One region of the Pseudarthrobacter sp. 1C304 genome, then DNA from elsewhere that is predicted to be linked to it. Evidence: predicted binding sites of a transcription regulator. Region 1 holds the regulator's gene; each other region holds the start of a gene.

What was found. Region 1 encodes HrcA, which represses chaperone genes, less so after heat shock. Its sites were predicted from a motif close to TTNGCACTCGNNNNNNNCGAGTGCNAA; they were not measured.
Region 2: groL (chaperonin GroEL) is a predicted target of HrcA. The motif match lies at 2,543-2,569, and genes of this name have one in related genera.
Region 3: ACTWQD_RS05360 (FmdB family zinc ribbon protein) is a predicted target of HrcA. The motif match lies at 2,608-2,634, and genes of this name have one in related genera.

Annotation. Positions count from the first base shown of each region.
Region 1 is NZ_JBQQCH010000003.1:122,096-128,332, reverse strand. It holds gene lepA (translation elongation factor 4) at 1-930, shown strand, start outside; gene hemW (radical SAM family heme chaperone HemW) at 973-2,211, shown strand; gene ACTWQD_RS08115 (DUF4870 domain-containing protein) at 2,376-2,795, opposite strand; gene ACTWQD_RS08110 (DUF3097 domain-containing protein) at 2,953-3,798, opposite strand; gene hrcA (heat-inducible transcriptional repressor HrcA) at 4,075-5,088, shown strand; gene dnaJ (molecular chaperone DnaJ) at 5,188-6,237, shown strand, end outside.
Region 2 is NZ_JBQQCH010000006.1:182,080-188,316, forward strand. It holds gene ACTWQD_RS13190 (RNase H family protein) at 1-579, opposite strand, end outside; gene groL (chaperonin GroEL) at 720-2,357, opposite strand; gene ACTWQD_RS13200 (ABC transporter substrate-binding protein) at 2,678-4,024, opposite strand; gene ACTWQD_RS13205 (cold-shock protein) at 4,024-4,227, opposite strand; gene ACTWQD_RS13210 (LytR C-terminal domain-containing protein) at 4,401-5,042, opposite strand; gene ACTWQD_RS13215 (DUF3263 domain-containing protein) at 5,124-5,441, opposite strand; gene ACTWQD_RS13220 (uracil-DNA glycosylase) at 5,578-6,237, shown strand, end outside.
Region 3 is NZ_JBQQCH010000002.1:283,035-289,271, forward strand. It holds gene ACTWQD_RS05340 (hypothetical protein) at 1-165, opposite strand, end outside; gene ACTWQD_RS05345 (GNAT family N-acetyltransferase) at 283-903, opposite strand; gene galU (UTP--glucose-1-phosphate uridylyltransferase GalU) at 909-1,826, opposite strand; gene ACTWQD_RS05355 (5-formyltetrahydrofolate cyclo-ligase) at 1,931-2,563, shown strand; gene ACTWQD_RS05360 (FmdB family zinc ribbon protein) at 2,721-2,972, shown strand; gene ACTWQD_RS05365 (RcpC/CpaB family pilus assembly protein) at 3,193-3,825, shown strand; gene ACTWQD_RS05370 (AAA family ATPase) at 3,873-6,237, opposite strand, start outside.

The DNA.
Region 1 (6,237 bases):
GTCTTCTCCGGCCTGTATCCGCTGGACGGCACGGACTACCCGGTGCTCCGCGACGCGCTGGAGAAGCTGATGCTCAACGACGCCGCGCTCGTCTACGAGCCGGAGACCTCCGCGGCCCTGGGCTTCGGCTTCCGTGTGGGCTTCCTGGGCCTGCTGCACCTGGAAATCACCCGTGAGCGGCTCGAGCGCGAATACAACCTGGACCTGATTTCCACCGCGCCGAACGTGGAATACGAGGTCACGCTGGAGGACAAGCGGGTTGTCCACGTCACCAACCCCAGCGAGTACCCCACCGGCAAGGTGGCCGAGGTCCGCGAGCCGATGGTGTCCGCGACCATCCTGGCGCCCAACGACTTCGTCGGCGCCATCATGGAGCTTTGCCAGAGCCGCCGCGGCGTCATGGGCGGCATGGACTACCTCTCCGAGGACCGGGTGGAGATCCGGTACCGGCTTCCGCTGGCCGAGATCGTCTTCGACTTCTTCGACATCCTGAAGTCCAAGACCCGCGGCTACGGTTCGCTGGACTGGAAGGCCGACGGCGACCAGGTGGCCGACCTCGTCAAGGTGGACATCATGCTCCAGGGCGAGCAGGTGGATGCGTTCTCCGCCATTACCCACCGGGACAAGGCCTACGCCTACGGTGTGATGATGACCAGCAAGCTGCGTGAACTGATCCCGCGGCAGCAGTTCGAGGTGCCCATCCAGGCCGCCATCGGGTCGAGGATCATCGCCCGCGAAAGCATCCGCGCCATCCGCAAGGACGTGCTCGCCAAGTGCTACGGCGGCGACATCACCCGAAAGCGCAAACTGCTGGAAAAGCAGAAGGAAGGCAAGAAGCGCATGAAGATGGTGGGCCGGGTCGAGGTGCCGCAGGAAGCCTTCATCGCCGCCCTCACCACGGATGAGTCCAAGGACAAGGCCAAGAAGTAGCGGTGCCCGCCATGACTGTCCTCCCGCAGGCGGGTCCGGCCCGTGCCTAGCGCCCTGCCGCTGGGCGACCCCGCGCCACCGGACGGGCTCCTGCCTGCCCAGGCGCTGGAAGACGCCGCCTCCCGGGCCTTCGGGCTCTACGTGCACATCCCGTTCTGCGCCGTGCGCTGCGGCTACTGCGACTTCAACACCTACACCGCCACGGAACTCGGCGGGGGCGCGTCCCAGGACGCCTACGCCGCCACCGCGGTGGCGGAGGTGCAGTTCGCCGCTGAAGTCCTGGCGGCGTCCGGGCTCCCGGCACGCCCGCTCAGCACGGTCTTCTTCGGGGGCGGCACCCCCACACTGCTCCCGGCCGAGGACCTGGCGAGTGTCCTGACGGCAGCGATCGGGGCGTGGGGCCTTGCGCCGGGCGCCGAGGTCACCACGGAGGCAAACCCGGACTCCGTCACGCCTGCTTCCCTGCAGCTGCTCGCCGACGCCGGTTTCACCCGCGTCTCCTTTGGCATGCAGTCGGCAGTGCCGCACGTCCTGAAGGTGCTGGACCGCACCCACACCCCCAGCCGGGTGCCGCAGGCGGTGCAGTGGGCGCGGGAAGCCGGCCTCGCTGTCAGCCTTGACCTGATCTACGGCACCCCGGGGGAGTCGCTGGCCGACTGGCGCTACTCGCTGGAGACGGCACTGTCCTACGCGCCCGACCACATCAGCGCCTACGCGCTGATCGTGGAGGACGGCACTAAACTCGCGGCCCAGATCCGCCGCGGCGAGGTCCCGGAAATCGACGACGACGACCACGCCGCCAAATACGAACTCGCCGACCAGCTCATCTCGGCCGCCGGGCTGTCCTGGTACGAGGTCAGCAACTGGTCCCGCACACCGGAGCAGGCCTGCCGCCACAACCTCGCGTACTGGCGCGGGGACGACTGGTGGGGGATCGGCCCGGGGGCGCACTCCCACGTCGGGGGCGTGCGCTGGTGGAACGTCAAGCACCCCACCGCCTACGCCGGCCGGATGGCCGCCGGGCTGTCACCGGCCGCCGGCCGGGAAACCCTCGATTCCGGAACCCGCAACGTGGAGCGGGTCATGCTGGAAGCCCGTCTCAGCTCCGGACTGGAGATTCCCAGCCTGGGCGGACTGGGCGACACTGGCAGGCACGCCATCGCCGGGCTGATCGCCGACGGGCTGATCGAGCCGGCGGCGGCCTTCCACGGTACCCTCGTGCTGACCTTGAAGGGCCGGCTGCTCGCCGATGCCGTGGTCCGGAGGATCCTGCCAGATTAGGTGTCCGGAGGATCTTGCCCGATTAGGTGCCCGGAGGATTTTGCCCGACCAGGGTCCGGAGGATCCTGCCCGACCGGCCCGCAAACCAAAAAGCCGGCCGCCGCCCCGTGGGGCTGCGGCCGGCTTTCCTGGTTCGATCTGGTGCTGGTGTTGGTGCCGTTGCGCTACTTGATCCAGCGGAGATTGAACTCGTAGCGGTGCGGCTGGCCGCGGTTGACGTGGATGCCGGCCGCGACGGAGAAGCAGGTGACGGCAATCCAGATCACCGTGGCGAGGACGGCGAAGATGTTGCCCACCACCGGGACGAAGACCAGCAGGTTGCAGACCACCGCGGCGATCGTGGGCGGCAGCGTGAAGTTGAGGGCTTCCTTGGACTCCTGTGCGGTGAACGGGCCGCGGTCCTTGAAAATCAGGTAGATCAGCAGCGCAGGGACGCAGCCGAGGATGCCGCCGAAGTGCGCGAGCGTGGCCCACTGGCGGTCCTCGTTTGCCGTCAGCGGCAGCGCATTGGCGGGAACGCCGTGGTAAGGCGGCTGGCCATGGCCGGCCTGGTCGCCGGGGTATTCGCGTGCATCATCTGCCACGGTGTCGTCCTTCGGATTGCGGTGTTGCATTGGTGCCTGGAAATGCGGTGCCTGGAAATGCCAGGGCTGCGCCGGGAGCGAAGCCGCCTTACCAAGAATACTTGCTTGGGGGCGGAATCGCGGATTGGCCCGCTGGTGCGGGCGGCCGGACGGGAACTCAGGGCACCGTGAGGAAGTCGATCACTTCCTCCACCCTTCCCAGCAGGGACGGTTCCAAATCGGCGTAGCTGCGCACCGCGCCGAGGAGTTTCTGCCAGCCCAGGCCGATGTCCTCCTTGGTGCTGTGCGGCCAGCCGAACGCCATGAGGATGCCGGTTTTCCAGTCAACGCCGCGCGGGATCACGGGCCACTTCTCGATCCCCAGCACAGCGGGCCGGATCGCCTGCCAGACGTCCACGTACGGGTGGCCCACAATCAGCACGTTCCCGGCCGCGCCGGGGGATGCCATGACGGCGTCGGCGATCCGGGATTCCTTGGAATCAGGAACCAGGTGGTCCACCAGGACACCAAGCCGGCGGCCGGGTCCGGGCCGGAAGGCGGCCACCGCGCCGGCGAGGTCGTCAATGCCGTGCAGCGGCTCGACCACAATGCCCTCCACCCGCAAGTCGTCGCCCCAGACTTTTTCGACGAGTTCGGCGTCGTGCTTGCCTTCCACCCAGATCCGGCTCGCTTTCGCCACCTGGGCGCGCTGCCCGGCGACCCGGACAGAGCCGGAGGCCGTGCGGGTGCCGGCCGGGGCCGCGGCCCGCGGCGCCGGCGGCATCAGCCGGATCGGCTGTCCTTCCAGCAGGAAGCCGAAGCCGAGCCGGAACGACCGCGACTTGCCGCGGCGGTCCTCCAGGGCAACGACGTGCATTCCGCCGGACTTCTCGACCCGGGTCACGGCCCCCACCCAGCCGGACTGCACTTCCTCCAGCACCATGCCGCGCTCCACCGGCACCTCCGGCAGCTGGGTCTTGGCGGGGGCGGACAGGTCCTGGGGGCCCCAGTTCTGGTACGACATTGGTTCCACACTGCTTTGCGCTTGGTCTTTGACGGCGGGCTGTGCCCGAAAACACCAGCCCCGGGAAGAACGCCCGGAGCGAATCCAATGCTAACAACGCGGCGACTCATATTAGACTGGTTAGCACTTAGGCATGTCGAGTGCTAACCACAGCGCTTGTTGGACGTTGTGGTTATTGAACACAGCTCCTGTTGAACATGCCTTGTGCCAGCGCAGTGTGCGGTGCGGCCGGTGAACGGCGGCGCCGGACGCCGGACCGTCGATTGGAGGTGGAACGTGAGCGAACCACGCAAACTCGAAGTGCTGCGCGCCATCGTGGAGGACTATGTCCATTCACGGGAACCCGTCGGCTCCAAAGCCCTCGTCGAGCGGCACCACTTGGGCGTGTCCAGTGCCACGATCCGCAATGACATGGCCGCCCTGGAGGACGAGGGGCTGATCACGGCGCCGCACACCAGTGCCGGGCGCATCCCCACGGACAAGGGTTACCGGCTCTTCGTCGACCAGATTTCGGCGGTCAAGCCCCTTTCGCCGGCGGAACGCCGCGCCATCCAGGCGCTGCTGGAGGGCTCCGATGACCTCGATGACGTCCTGGACCGGACCGTCCGGCTGCTCGCGCAGCTGACCAACCAGGTCGCCGTCGTGCAGTACCCGCACCTCAGCAGGGCCAAGGTACGGCACATCGAATTCGTCCTGCTGGCACCCCGCAAGGTGCTCGCGGTGCTGATCGCGGACACCGGCAAGGTGGAACAGCGGGTCATCGACGTCGGCCAGGACCTCCCCGACGACGCCCTCGCCGAACTCCGCACACGGTTCCTCGGCTCCCTCTCCGGCACCCCGCTGAACATCCTGCCGCAGTCGCTGCAGGCAGTGGTTGCCAGCTGCCCGCCCGCACGGCGCAGCGTCGCCCAGGCGCTGGCCCGCGGCCTGGAGGCCCTGGCCACGAGCAGCCGCGAGGAGCGCATGGTCATGGCCGGCACAGCCAACCTGGCCCGCTCCAATGTGGACTTCCCGCTGAGCATCGGCCCGGTGTTGGAGGCCCTCGAGGAGCAGGTGGTCATGCTGCGCCTGCTGAGCGACATGGCCGCGGACCCGCGCGGCGTCACGGTCAGCATCGGCCGGGAGAACCCGTACGACGGACTCGCGGAGGCCTCGGTGGTGGCCACCGGCTACGGGCCGGACGCGACCGCCAAGGTCGGCGTGCTCGGCCCCACCCGGATGGACTATCCCACCACCATGGCCGCCGTCCGGGCGGTGGCCCGCTACCTGTCACGGATCCTCGGACCCTGACGGACAACGCCCACACCCGGACCGCCGGGCACCAACCAGGCTTCTTGCCCCTTACCGCTTGCCCCTAACCGGCAGTACAACCAGGAAGAGATACACACTTTGAGCAGCCACTACGACGTTCTTGGAGTCTCCCGCGAAGCTACGGGTGAAGAAATCAAGAAGGCCTACCGCAAGCTGGCGCGGACCCTCCACCCCGACGTGAACCCCGGGGATGACGCATCGGAGCGGTTCAAGGCCGTGACGCACGCCTACGAGGTGCTGTCCGATCCGCAGAAGCGCCGGATCTATGACACCACCGGCAACGAGAACGGCACCGAGAACGGGTTTGGCGGCGGAAGCTACTCCGGCCAGGGCTTCGCGTTCCAGGACATCTTCGAGACCTTCTTCGGCGCCGGCGGCGGCCAGGCCGGTCCGGCCTCCCGGGTCCGCCGCGGCCAGGACGCCCTGATCAGCGTCCGGATCGACCTCCGCGACGCCGTGTTCGGCGTCAACAAGAAAATCGAAGTCGACACGGCCGTCACCTGCCCCACCTGCGAGGGCTCATGCTGCCGGGAAGGCAGCCACCCGGAGCGCTGCGACATCTGCGGCGGCAGCGGTCAGGTGCAGCGCGCCGTCCGCTCCATCCTCGGCCAGGTCATGACCACGGCGCCCTGCGGCTCTTGCGAGGGCTTTGGCACCGTTATCAAGGACCCCTGCAACGAATGCGCCGGCCAGGGCCGGATCCGCAGCCGGCGCTCCCTGACGGTCAAGGTTCCCGCCGGCGTCGCCACCGGCACCCGCATCCAGCTCTCCGGCCAGGGCGAGGCCGGTCCTGCCGGCGGACCCGCCGGCGATCTGTACGTGGAGATCCGCGTCAACAACGACGCCACCTACGTGCGCGACGGCGACGACCTGCACGCCAGCCTCAACATCCCCATGACGGCCGCCGCCCTGGGCACCGAGCTCACGCTGGACACCTTTGACGGCCAGCAGGAGATCGACGTCAAGGCCGGCACGCAGTCCGGTGAGGTCATCACCCTCCGCGGGCTCGGCGTCACCCACCTGCGCGGCTACGGCCGGGGGGACCTCAAGGTCCACCTGCAGGTTGATACCCCCGGCAAGCTCGACGCCGCCCAGGAGGACCTGCTGCGCCAGCTCGCGAAGCTGCGC
Region 2 (6,237 bases), on a different contig from region 1:
CGGCTCGCCAAGGAGCTCCTGCCGGCCCGGAGGCGCTGCCTGTGGTGCTGCCTGAGACGCGGTCTGTGATGCGGTCTGTGATGCATGTGATGCTGCGGGCGCTTCGTCGGCTGCCGCCCCGAAGCCCGGGCCCTGGCGGACAGCCACACCCTGCTGGTAGGCCGTCGCAGCGGCCCGCGCGCGGTCATCGGCCGCCTCGTTGAGGTCATGCCCGGCGTGGCCGCGCACCCACTCGAATTTGTACTTGCGGCCGGCCAGCGCCTGGTCGATTTCCTTGAGCAGCTCAACGTTCATCACGGGCTTGCCGTCGGACTTGCGCCACCCCTTGCGCTTCCATCCGGGCATCCATTTGGTGACGGAGTTGATGACGTACTGGCTGTCACAGAGGATGTGCAGGTCCTCGCCGGGCAGGTGCGCGGTGGCGCGGAACAGGTCCAGCACGGCCATGAGCTCACCCATGTTGTTGGTGCCGTGGGGCCATCCCCCGGCCCGCCAGCAGTCGTCGTTTACGTACCAGGCCCATCCGGCCGGGCCGGGATTTCCTAAAGCCGAACCGTCGGCTGCTGCTGTAATCGTCACTGCACTATCCTGCCAGACCTCGGACCCGCCCGGTGCTCCCCGACGGCTTAACGCCGGCGGCGGCCCCACCCGAAGGTGGGACCGCCGCCGTTTGATGCTCAGCGTTCGGGGCCGGTTGATCCAGCCCCGGGACGGGGTGGTTAGAAACCGCCCATGCCGCCCATGCCGCCCATGTCGTCGCCGCCGCCCATCGGGGCACCGGCCTTCTCGGGCTTGTCGGCCACAACAGCCTCGGTGGTGAGGAACAGGCCGGCGATGGAAGCCGCGTTCTGCAGGGCAGAGCGGGTCACCTTGACCGGGTCGTTGATGCCGGCAGCCAGCAGGTCGACGTACTCGCCGGTTGCTGCGTTCAGGCCGTGGCCTGCGGGCAGGCCGCGGACCTTGTCGACCACAACGCCCGGCTCGAGGCCGGCGTTGAAGGCGATCTGCTTCAGCGGGGCGTCGATGGCAACGCGGACAATGTTCGCGCCCGTTGCCTCGTCGCCGTCGAGCTGCAGGTTGGCGAATGCCTTGGCGCCCGCCTGGATCAGGGCAACGCCACCGCCGGCGACGATGCCCTCTTCCACAGCAGCCTTGGCGTTGCGGACAGCGTCCTCAATGCGGTGCTTGCGTTCCTTGAGCTCAACTTCGGTTGCAGCGCCGGCCTTGATGACTGCCACGCCGCCGGCCAGCTTGGCCAGGCGCTCCTGCAGCTTCTCGCGGTCGTAGTCCGAATCGGAGTTCTCGATCTCGGCGCGGATCTGGGACACGCGGCCGGCGATCTGGTCGGCGTCGCCTGCACCCTCGACGATGGTGGTCTCGTCCTTGGTGACAACCACCTTGCGGGCGCGGCCCAGGAGTTCGAGGCCGGCGGTCTCAAGCTTGAGGCCGACTTCCTCGGAGATGACCTGGCCACCGGTGAGGATGGCGATGTCGGCCAGCTGCGCCTTGCGGCGGTCGCCGAAGCCCGGAGCCTTGACGGCGACGGACTTGAAGGTGCCGCGGATCTTGTTGACGATCAGGGTGGCCAGGGCCTCGCCCTCGATGTCCTCGGCGATGATCAGCAGCGGCTTGGAGGACTGCATGACCTTTTCGAGGACTGCAACCAGTTCCTTGACGTTGGAGATCTTGGAGTTGACGATCAGGATGTACGGATCCTCGAGGACCGTTTCCTGGCGCTCGGCGTCGGTGACGAAGTAAGCGGAGATGTAGCCCTTGTCGAAGCGCATGCCTTCGGTGAGCTCCAGCTCGAGGCCGAAGGTGTTCGACTCCTCGACGGTGATGACGCCTTCCTTGCCGACCTTGTCCAGGGCTTCGGCAATCAGGGCGCCAATTTCGTTGTCGCCGGCGGAGATGGACGCCGTGGCGGCAATCTCTTCCTTGGTTTCGATTTCCTTGGCGGTGGCCAGGAGCTCGCGGGTGACGGCTTCAACAGCCTTTTCGATGCCGCGCTTGAGGGACAGGGGATCCGCGCCGGCCGCGACGTTGCGCAGGCCTTCCTTGACCAGTGCCTGGGCCAGAACGGTGGCGGTGGTGGTGCCGTCGCCAGCGACGTCGTCCGTCTTCTTGGCAACTTCCTTGACCAGCTCGGCGCCGATCTTCTCGTAAGGATCGTCCAGCTCGATCTCCTTGGCGATGGAAACACCATCGTTGGTGATCGTGGGGGCGCCCCACTTCTTTTCGAGGACGACGTTGCGTCCACGCGGGCCGAGGGTGACCTTGACGGCGTCGGCGAGGATGTTCAGGCCCCGCTCAAGACCGCGGCGTGCCTCTTCATCAAATGCAATGATCTTGGCCATAACGGCAGTAGTCCTTTCGGGACAGTCGTTAAGAATGAACCTTGGCTTTGGTGCCCGCGACGGACGATCCCTGCCCCGCGGCCTCTGTATGCCGCACGGCCCGGGATCTCACCCCAGCCAGGTGTTTCTTTCGCTCCCGGCATCGGCTGCTGCAGCGCCGCCGCCGGTGGGACCGGGGCGCCGTTTTAGCAGTCAATACGCGGGAGTGCTAACTCAATAATTAGCACTCCCCCGGGGAGAGTGCAAGCAGTCGCCATGCCGGCGGGGCACCCTCCCGCGTGCTGGCGGCGCCTCGCGGAGCCCCGCTACGCTACGGGCGATTAAGTCCCGGCGCTGGTGGAGGTCTCGGAGCCGGTCCTGACGGCCGTATTGTCCGGCCCGAAGGTATAGAGGACATAGTTGGCGGCGGTGACGTCGCCATTGGCATCGAAGCGGATGGCGCCGGATTCCCCGTCGTAGTCGGGGCGGTTGCCCGCCCGCACCGCGTCCAGGCACTCCTGGTAGTTCTTGCAGACCACGGCCTCGCCAGAGGGCGCCCGGCCGCCGGACGCCTGGACGTTACCTCCGGACACCGAGATCAGGCTGCCCGCGATGGAGGTACCGGCGTCGTCCTGCGCGGCGGCGGCCGCGACCGCGGCGAGGTTGACGGCGTCGTAGGTCTCCGCCGCGAAGGTCATGTCCTTCAGCTCCGGGTCCACGGAAACCAGTTCACCTTGGAAGTGCGCCGAGGCGAAGTTCCCCGGCAGGATCCCCCGGGTGCCGTCAAGGGCGCCGGAACCGAGACCCGGCCCGTATTGGGTGACGGCACCGTCGCTGAGGACCAGCTTCTTTCCGGCGACGCCGGCGTTGTTCAGCTCCGCAATGGCACCCTGGGCACCCGCGCGGGCGACCAGCACCACGGCGCCGGGACCGGCAGCTTTCGCGGCCTCCGCCGCCTGCTGCGCCTGTCCCGGGGCGAACCCGGCCACGGCGACAGGCCCCAGGCCGGCCTCCTTGGCCGCGGCGGCGACGGCGGCGGACACGTCCTTGCCGTAGGTGCCTTCCTCGAACACCACCGCAAGGGAGGCTGCTCCGCCGTCCTTGGCGAGCTTGACGAGCACCGGGGCCTGCGCGACGTCGGCCGCCGAGGTGCGGAAGTAGTAGCCGCCGCTGTCATACGTGCTGAGCCCGCCGGCAGTGTTCGCGGGGGAAATCATGGCGATTTTGGCGCTGGAGAGAACATCGATGGCGCGGGGTGCCCGGCTGGAGTCCGTCGGGCCGATGACGACGTCGGCCTTGGCTGCGGCGAGGGCGCTGGCCTGGCTTTCGGTGTCGCCGCTCACGGTTGCCGGGAGCAACTCCACCGGTTTGCCCTTGTGCCCGCCGGCGGCGTTGATTTCCTTGACGGCGAGCTTCGCGGCGGCAAGCTGGGGGGCGTTGAGGAAGGCCTGGGGGCCGGTGTTGTCCAGGAGCAGCCCGATCCGCAGGGTGCCGTCGCCGCTTGCGTCGGATTGCCCCACCCGGGCGCCGCCCGACGGCCCCAGGCACGCGGTCAGGGTGAGGGCGGCCGTGGCCGCCACCGCCAGGGCCCTGCCGCGCCGGGCGGGCGCACCCCGGCGGCGGGCGGCGCTGGCAGTGGCAGTGGCAGGCGAGGTGTCCGGCGAGGCGTGGTTGGCGGCGAAGGTCACTAGGCGGGCCGGACGCTCTCGGCCTGGGGACCCTTGAGGCCTTCGCCGATTTCGAGTTCGACGCGCTGGCCCTCGTCAAGGGCGCGGTAGCCTTCACCGGCGATTGCTGACCAGTGCACAAAAACGTCGGCCCCGGAATCGTCCACCGTGATGAAGCCGTAGCCCTTCTCGGCGTTAAACCATTTGACGGTTCCCAATGCCATGCTGTCCACACTTTCGGTTGGCTTGCGGGCGGCCCACCTCACTGTGCGCCGCGGACTGCGGGCCGTGGAAGGCACCATGCAGTTCGCAAATACTGTACCCACAGCCGCCTGCCGGTGCGCAGGGCACGGGCGGGCGGGGCCGCGAATAGTTATTCACGCGTAACCGAAACGGGCTACTGGAAGCCGGGCCCCAGCACAACGACGAGCGGCAGCTGGAACTCGGCCGAGTCCACCACGGTCTGGATGCCGAGGAGTTCGCCGAGGGCCTCGGCGTTCGCCGCCTGCGCGGCGCCCTTGTAGAAAATGACCGAGCGCTGCTGCGGCACCCCGCCCCAGTTGCCGAGGGTTCCGAGTTTCCAGCCTGCGCTGGAGACCGTTCCGCCCACGCGGCTCGCCAGTCCGCCGGTGGTGGTGCCGTTGAAGATGGCCACCGGCTGGGTCTTGTCGACGGCGGCAGCTTCGGCCGTCGGGGCAGGCGGGGCCGACGTTGTGGCGGACGGAGACGCGGTGGCCGCCGGAGCGGAGGGCACCGGGGCGGAGGGTGCCGGGGTGGACGCGGCGGGCTCCGGGGAGGCGGCAGCGCTGCTGCCGCCCTGCTCCGCGGAGACGGCGGCCACGGTGTTTCCGGCGCTCGAGAGTCCGAGCTTCGGCAGGAACAGGAAAGCCACCAGTCCTACTGCCAGGGCTGCGGCGCCGACGGCGAGGATGGGAGCCAGACGACGGCCGCGGCGGGACTCGGCGACGGCCCGGTGGACACCCTGGCGCGTGGAGGTCTCCGGGACCCGATCAAATTCATCCCGAGCATATTTGGTCATGGTAAAAGCGACGTCCTTGCTGATTTCCGACGAATAGCCCACGCCGGCCGGTCCGCGGGAATCCGCGCATCCGGCTGTGCCTTACGCGTCTGAACCCAATCGGCGGGCAGTGCGGGCACGTTGGCGTGACGTACGTAGTCTACGCAATCTCTTCACCAACATCGGATCGTGGGCCAGCGCATCCTCGGTATCGATGAGGGCGTTGAGGATCTGGTAGTAGTGCGTGGCGGAGAGATCGAAGAGCTCCCGGATGGCCTGTTCCTTCGCGCCGGCGTACTTCCACCACTGCCGTTCCAGCGCGAGCATCTGCTGATCCCGGCTGCTCAGCGGCGACTGGGGGCTGGTCCCGGCGGCGTCCTGTTCCGCCGTCGGAAGGTGCTCCTGCGCTTGCTCGGCCATGACACACTCCCTGCTGGTTGCCGTCCTGATGGTTCCAGCGCTGAGGAGAAGGCGCGGCTGGTTCCGGTGAAAAGTCTCTCCCCATGCTACGGGCGAATAACAGGGTTGTCATTTGCCGTCCTGCGACAATGGCCCTGTGCCAATCTCCGATTCCCGCGACCTCGATGCCCTGTTCGACCTGGACGACCCCTCGGACGGGGATGCCGGATTCGCCGGCCTGGCCCGCCTCCCGTTGGAGGAGCTGGTGGCCCCCGGCTGGGCGGAGGCGCTGGCGCCGGTCGAGGGGAAGCTCCGTGAGGTCCTGGCCTTCCTGGGCCGGGAAGTTGCCGCCGGGCACCCGGTCCTGCCGGCGCCGTCGAACGTCCTGCGGGCATTCCGGCAGCCGCTGGCGGACGTCCGGGTGCTGATTGTGGGCCAGGACCCGTATCCGACCCCGGGCCACGCCGTGGGGCTGTCGTTCGCCGTGGACGGCGCCACCCGCCCCATCCCGCGCAGCCTCGCCAACATCTACAAGGAACTCGACGCCGACCTGGGGCTGCCGCCGCGGGTTCACGGCGACCTCAGCCGCTGGGCGGAGCAGGGGGTGCTCCTGCTCAACAGGGTCCTGAGTGTCCGCGCCGGGGACGCCGGTTCGCACCGGAACAAGGGGTGGGAGGCCGTCACGGCTGCGGCGATCAGTGCCGTGGCGGACCGCACCACCACCGGCGGGGGCCGCGCCCCGCTCGTGGCAATCCTCTGGGGCAAGGATGCGGAGGGCGTCCGGCCGCTGCTCGGTTCGACGCCGGTGATCGGCAGC
Region 3 (6,237 bases), on a different contig from region 1:
GTTCCCGGCTTGCGGGGCTGTTTCACGATCGATGGCGTCCGCCGCAAAGTCGCCCGCAGGCTGCAGCTGGTGACGCCCGTTCCGGAGCATGTAGGGGGCAACCCACACAATCCAGAGCGCAACAGCAATGACAAGGATCACAGAGCTGCTAAGAGGGAAGTCCACATCAAAACCGTATGAGCAATGAAGGGTCCGGGGCCGCATTGTCCCCGGTGTGTCGCGGGAGATCTGCCATTTGGCTGGATTGGGGACGAAACGGCAGGTCAGGCGGGGTATGACCGGCTACGCCGGGCGGTCCTTGAGCCAGCGTGCCAGCAGCCCGCCGGGTACCTCCTCGGAGGTCAGGGCGAAGCTCCTGTGGTCGGCCCACTGGCCGTTGATGTGCAGGTACCGGGGCCGGTATCCCTCGTCCCGGAAACCCAGTTTTTCCACCACCCGGAGGCTGGGACCGTTTTCGGGGCGGATGTTGATCTCCATCCGGTGCAGCCCGAGGCTCTGGAAGCAGTGGTCGGTTGCCAGCGCGACGGCGGTCGGGGCGATGCCCTGGCCTGCCCGGTCCTTGTCCACCCAGTACCCGAGCGTGGCCGTCATCGCGGAGCCCCAGACAATGGAGGACACCGTCAGCTGGCCCACGATCAACGGGTCGCGGAACCCCGGGGTCCAGGCGGTGATCAGAAACGGCAGGGCCGTGGCCTGGGCGGCCTGGGCTTTAAGGGAGCGCACCATCTGGCGGTAATCGGGCAGCCCGCCCCCGGGAGCCGGGTTGGACGCCTCCCAGGGGGCCAGCCACTCGCTGTTGCGGGAGCGGACGGCGGTCCATTCCTTGCGGTCCCGGTACCGGATGGGGCGCAGCACGATGTCACCGCATTCCAGCGTCACCGGCCAGTTGAAGCTGCCCCCCACGGGAGCTACTTGGTCAGGCTGGGGGTGAGGCTGGCAGCGAACTCGGGCAGCCATTCGCGAAGGCCGGGGCCAAGGTCTTCGCTGTCGCAGGCGAGCTGCACGCAGGCCTTGAGGTAGCTCAGCTTGTCGCCGGTGTCGTAGCGGCGGCCGCGGAAGACCACGCCGTACACGCCATAACCATCGCCGTCCCCTGCCGCGAGTTCCTGCAGGGCGTCCGTCAGCTGGATTTCGCCGCCACGGCCGGGGGCGGTGCGTTCCAGGACGTCGAAGACGGCGGGGTGCAGGACGTAGCGGCCGATCACGGCAAGGTTGGACGGGGCGTCCTTGGCGTCGGGCTTCTCCACCAGGTGGTCGATGCGGACGTAGTCCTCACCTTCGACGTCCTTGACGGCGGCGCAGCCGTAGGCGCTGATCTGGGACGGGTCCACCTCGATGAGGGCAACGACGGATCCGCCGGTCTTCGCCTGGACCTCGATCATGGTGCTCAGCAGCTCGTCGCGGGCGTCAATGAGGTCATCGCCGAGGAGGACGGCAAACGGCTCGTGGCCCACGTGCTGCTTGGCGCGGAGGACGGCGTGGCCCAGGCCCATGGGGTCGCCCTGGCGCACGTAGTGGATGTCGCCCAGGTTGCTGGCGGCCTGGATGGACTCGAGCTTGGCCGTGTCCCCCTTGCCCTCAAGGGTGGCTTCCAGCGTGGGAACGCGGTCGAAGTGGTCCTCCAGCGCGCGCTTGTTGCGCCCGGTGATCATCAGGATGTCATTCAGTCCGACGTTGACGGCTTCCTCCACCACGTACTGGATGGCGGGCTTGTCGACGACGGGAAGCATTTCCTTGGGCATGGCCTTGGTGGCCGGCAGGAACCTGGTGCCGAGGCCGGCTGCGGGAATGACGGCCTTGCGGACGGGAGCGTTGGGTGTAGTCACTCGACTAATCTAACGGAGGGACAAGACATTATGTACTTGAGGAGTATTCGAGCCGCGGGAACGGCCCCTTTTCCGGGCCGCGTCTCGGGGAAGGACCAGGCATCATGGCGTCCAAGGAAGAGATCCGTTCCGGGCACCGGGCGGGGCGCGCGGCATTGACCCGTGCCGGGCTGGACAGCGCCGGGGCTGGTATCGCACGGCATGGCCTGGCATGGGCAACCGGGCTGACGGGCGGGAACCCGGGCACCTTCGCCGCCTACCTCGGCGTGGGTTCCGAGCCGCCCACTCTTCCCCTGCTTGCGGCGCTGCATGACGCCGGTCACCGGATCCTGCTTCCGGTCTGCGAGCCGGAGCTGGCGCTGAGCTGGGTGTACTGGACACCGGAGTCAGGGTTTGTCCGGAGCCGCTACGCACCCATCCAGGAGCCGGAGGGGCCGCGCCACGGGACAGCCGTCATGCGGGGCGCCGACGGCATCTTCCTGCCCGCCACCGCCGTCGACCTGTCCGGAAACCGGATCGGCCAGGGCGGCGGGTACTACGACAAGTTCCTGGCGGCGCTGTCCGCCCTCCTGCCCTCCCAGGCGCCCGAGGGCGGCACGTTGCCTCCGCTGCCCACCGCCGCCGTCGTGTACGACGGCGAGGTCCTGCCCGGCGGGAGCATCCCGGCAGAGTCGTTCGACCGGAAGGTGGCGGCCGCCCTGACCCCGGGCGGGCTGGTGCGGCTGCAGCTCGGATAGCCCATCAGTGGCTTATCAAAGGGCGCACTGCCGGGGTGATAGAATTGGCACTCAGGCCCTGCGACTGCTAAGGGACGGATTGGGCCGGGAGACATCCCGGCGCTGACCCGGACCGGACAGCACGGGACCTGCTCGTTTGCCCCAAGGAGGATTTCAAGTGCCCACGTATGCATATGCCTGCAAGGACTGCAGCCACGCCTTCGAGATCGTGCAGTCGTTCAGCGACAGCTCCCTCACGTCCTGCCCCGAATGCCAGGGGACCCTGCGCAAGAAGTTCAACAGCGTCGGCGTGGTCTTCAAGGGCTCCGGTTTCTACCGGACGGACTCCCGCGACTCCAAGGGCAGCACTGTTTCCCCGGCTCCGGCCCCCGCAGCGGCTCCGGCTCCCGCCGCCGCGTCGGCAAGCTAGGCCCGCCTTAGTAGCCGCGGCCCTGCGTCCGCTTCCTTTATCCACATAGCCCGACCGGTGCCTGCCCGGGGTGGTTCCCGGCTCCTAGGCTCGGGTTATGGCCACCCTTCCGCGACCCGCCCGCGCGTCTTCAACCCGTACGTCTTCGAAACGTGCGCCTTCAAAACCTGGGAGCCCGCCGCGGAGGAGCAACCCTCAGGGTCCACCTGACCGCCGGCTGGTGCGCTGGCTGGACCGCAATCGGAGGCTGGTTGTCGCGCTGCTGCTGTGTCTGGCGGCGGGACTCGCCGTCCACCAGCTGACGCCCGCGCCGGCCTCCACCGTGGCCGCGTTCGCTGCTGCCCGGGACCTGCCCGCGGGTGCGGTCCTCGGCGCGGACGACGTCGCCGTCCTTAACGTCCCGCGCACCCTCCTGCCGGACGGCAGTTACGGCGGCACGGACCCGCCCGCCGGCAAGCAGCTTGCCGCGGCACTCCGCAAAGGCCAGCTGCTGTCCGATTCCCAGATCCTGGGGCCCGGCATGCTCGCCGGCAGCCCGCCCGGCTCCGCCGCAGTACCGCTGCGGATGGCCGATCCCGCCTCCATCCAGCTGCTCTCCCCCGGCCAGCTCGTCAACGTGGTGATGACCACCGGCGACAGCTTAGACCAGCCGGCAGCGTCGCAGCTGCTGGCGGCCGCCGTGCCCGTCCTCTGGACGTCACAGCACGGCAGCCAGGCCGGCCCCTGGCCGGCGTCCGGTGAGGCGGACGGCCTGGTGGTCGTGGCGGCCGATGCCGACCAGGCCCGCAGACTCGCCGGCGCTTCCACCCAAGGGAAGCTGTTCTTCGTCCTGGTCACAGCCGCGCCCGGTTAGCGCACCAGCGCGGCCGTCGCGCCCGGCTGAGGACGGGCAGTCCGCTCTCAGCCCCAGTGCGGCGGCTTCTGCTCCCGGAGCCAGGAGTCGTGGTCATTACCGCCGCGCTCATCGCCCCAGCCGCGCGGATCATCCTCTGCCGCCTTGTTCGGGAGCACCCCTGCTGGGACCACGACGGGAACGGCCGGCTGCGGCGCGTTGTCGCGGCCGCGGACTTCGTCGCGGTCCCGCGCGTCACCGCTGTCGGCGGTGCCGCCGCTGTTCTGGTTGGCGCCGTCTGCACTCATGCCGTCGGCCTCCTTACTGCTCTGGGCTGTACTGCCCTGTTCTGTTCTGTCGTGCGGGCCGCCGGCCTGTTCACCGGAGCTCTGCTCACCGCCGGCCTGTTCACCGGACTCCTGCTCACCGGTGGCCTGCTCCCGGCCATTGTCCCGCGGGGCGGCGGGCCATCCGGACGTGGTCCGGCTTTCCGACCCCTGCGCTTCGTTGACGGCGAGGTTTTCGACGTCGTCGTCAAAGAAGCCCGGCGAGGCCTGCTTCCGGTGGGTGGCGGCTGGCTTTTCAAGGCCCAGGTAGCCGCCGATGCGGTCAGCGCAGGCCGACGGATCGGTGAAAACCTCTATGGTCCATAGTGGCATGTAACGCCAGCCGAGTCGCTCCAGAAGCTGCGGACGGAGCCTGCTGCGTTCGCGGACCGTCAGACGGCGGTACTGCTCGGTGCCGTCGGATTCAATGGCCACGGGCCGGGGAATTTCGGCGTCGTCCTGTCCGAGGGTGCTCAGCGGATCGGCTGCAGCCACCATGTTCAGCGCGCCGTCGTACTGGTGCCAGACCCGGGCGCCGCGGGCCCGGAGCCGGTCGCCGAGATCCGCCACCAGGGGGTCGGCCCCCAGGGCCTGTTCGCTGGCGGCCGCGCGCGATGCCGGGCTGCCCAGGTCGGAGTTGCCCGCGATTTCACGGTCCAGCAGCTCGTAGAAGTCCACCGCGCCGTGGTTCAGCCGGGTGACGTCGAGGTCCTCGGGCCGGAAGCAGCTCAGCACGTGCAGGGACCGGCGTGCCCTGGTCATGGCGAGGGCGAACTTGGCCCGGCCGCCTTCCGCTGACAGCGGGCCCAGGCTGTGCAGCGCCCGCCCGTGCGGGGTGCGTCCGTAGCCCGGTGAGAAAATCACGTGGTCGCGGACCAGACCCTGGGCGCGTTCCAGGTCCACCACCCGGAAGGATTCCTCCCCGGCCGTGAAGAAGCTGGCCAGCAGCGGATAGTTGGGCAGCTGCAGGCGGATCGATTCACCGATCCGTGCCGCGTGCCGGAGGCTGCCGGTGACAACGGCCAAGGACGTCCGCGGCCGCAGCCGCGCGTGTTCAAACACCAGCTCCACCGCGCGGTTGACCTCGGCCACCACCGACTCCACGCCGTCATGGTCGGCGCTGGGCAGCCCGGTGCCGTCGGGCAGGTACTCCACCGTGAGGGCACGGTCCAGCCCGGTAGCGGACTGGCCTTCCGGCAGCCGGCGCAGCCCGCCGTCGTAGAAGCCCTTGCTCAGTTGCCGCACCAGGTCTTCGTCGACGGCCCGGTACAGGGTCCGCAGGTTCCAGACGGGCAGCACGGCGGACAGGGCCTTGTAGGCGCTTTCCACCCCCTGATGGGAGCTCTCGCCGGCGGCGAGCCGCTCCACGCTGACGGTGAAGGTCCGCGGGCTGGCAATCCGGTCGTCGCCAAATGCGATGACCTGCTTGGCCCGGGCGACGGCGGGCAGGACCGCCTGCAGGGACGTGGCCTCGGCGTCGAGGATGACAACCGCGTCGAACCGCTGCTCCACGGGCAGGACCGCCGTCAGGAGGTAGGGGCTGACCGACCAGACGGGCACCAGCATGGGCAGCAGGTCCGGCGCCTGGCCGGTCAAAGCCGACAGGGTGACCCGGCCGTCCTTAAGCAGGCTGCGCAGCAGCTCGGCCTGGCGCGGGTGCTCCGCGATGGCGGCCCGCCACCGTTCGGCGAGCGTCCAACGCAGGCGGGCCGCGCCGCTGGCGATGTGGGCGTTGTCCGCGAGGCGGTACTCGGCCTCGAGCTGACGGAGGGCGTCGCCGTCGGACATGGCCAGGTAATCGTCCCCGCTGATCATGGCTTCCAGCGCGGACTGCCACCAGGCGAGTTCCAGTTCCGCGGCGACCGACTCGGCCGGCACCTCGCGCTCGGCCAGGTCGGCGAGGAGTTCGCCGAGCCCGTGCTCGCGCATGTTCTCCACCAAGAGCGTCCGCTCCGGCAGGGTTTCGAGCGTCCCGGTGTCGGCCACCAGCCGTTCGAGGCGCTCCATGAGCTCCTCGTAGGGTGTGCTGCGCAGTTCCCCGCCGGCCGGGGTGTGCCGGACGGCCTGGCCCAGTTCGGCGAGCTCCGCTTCAAGCTCCCGGTACAGG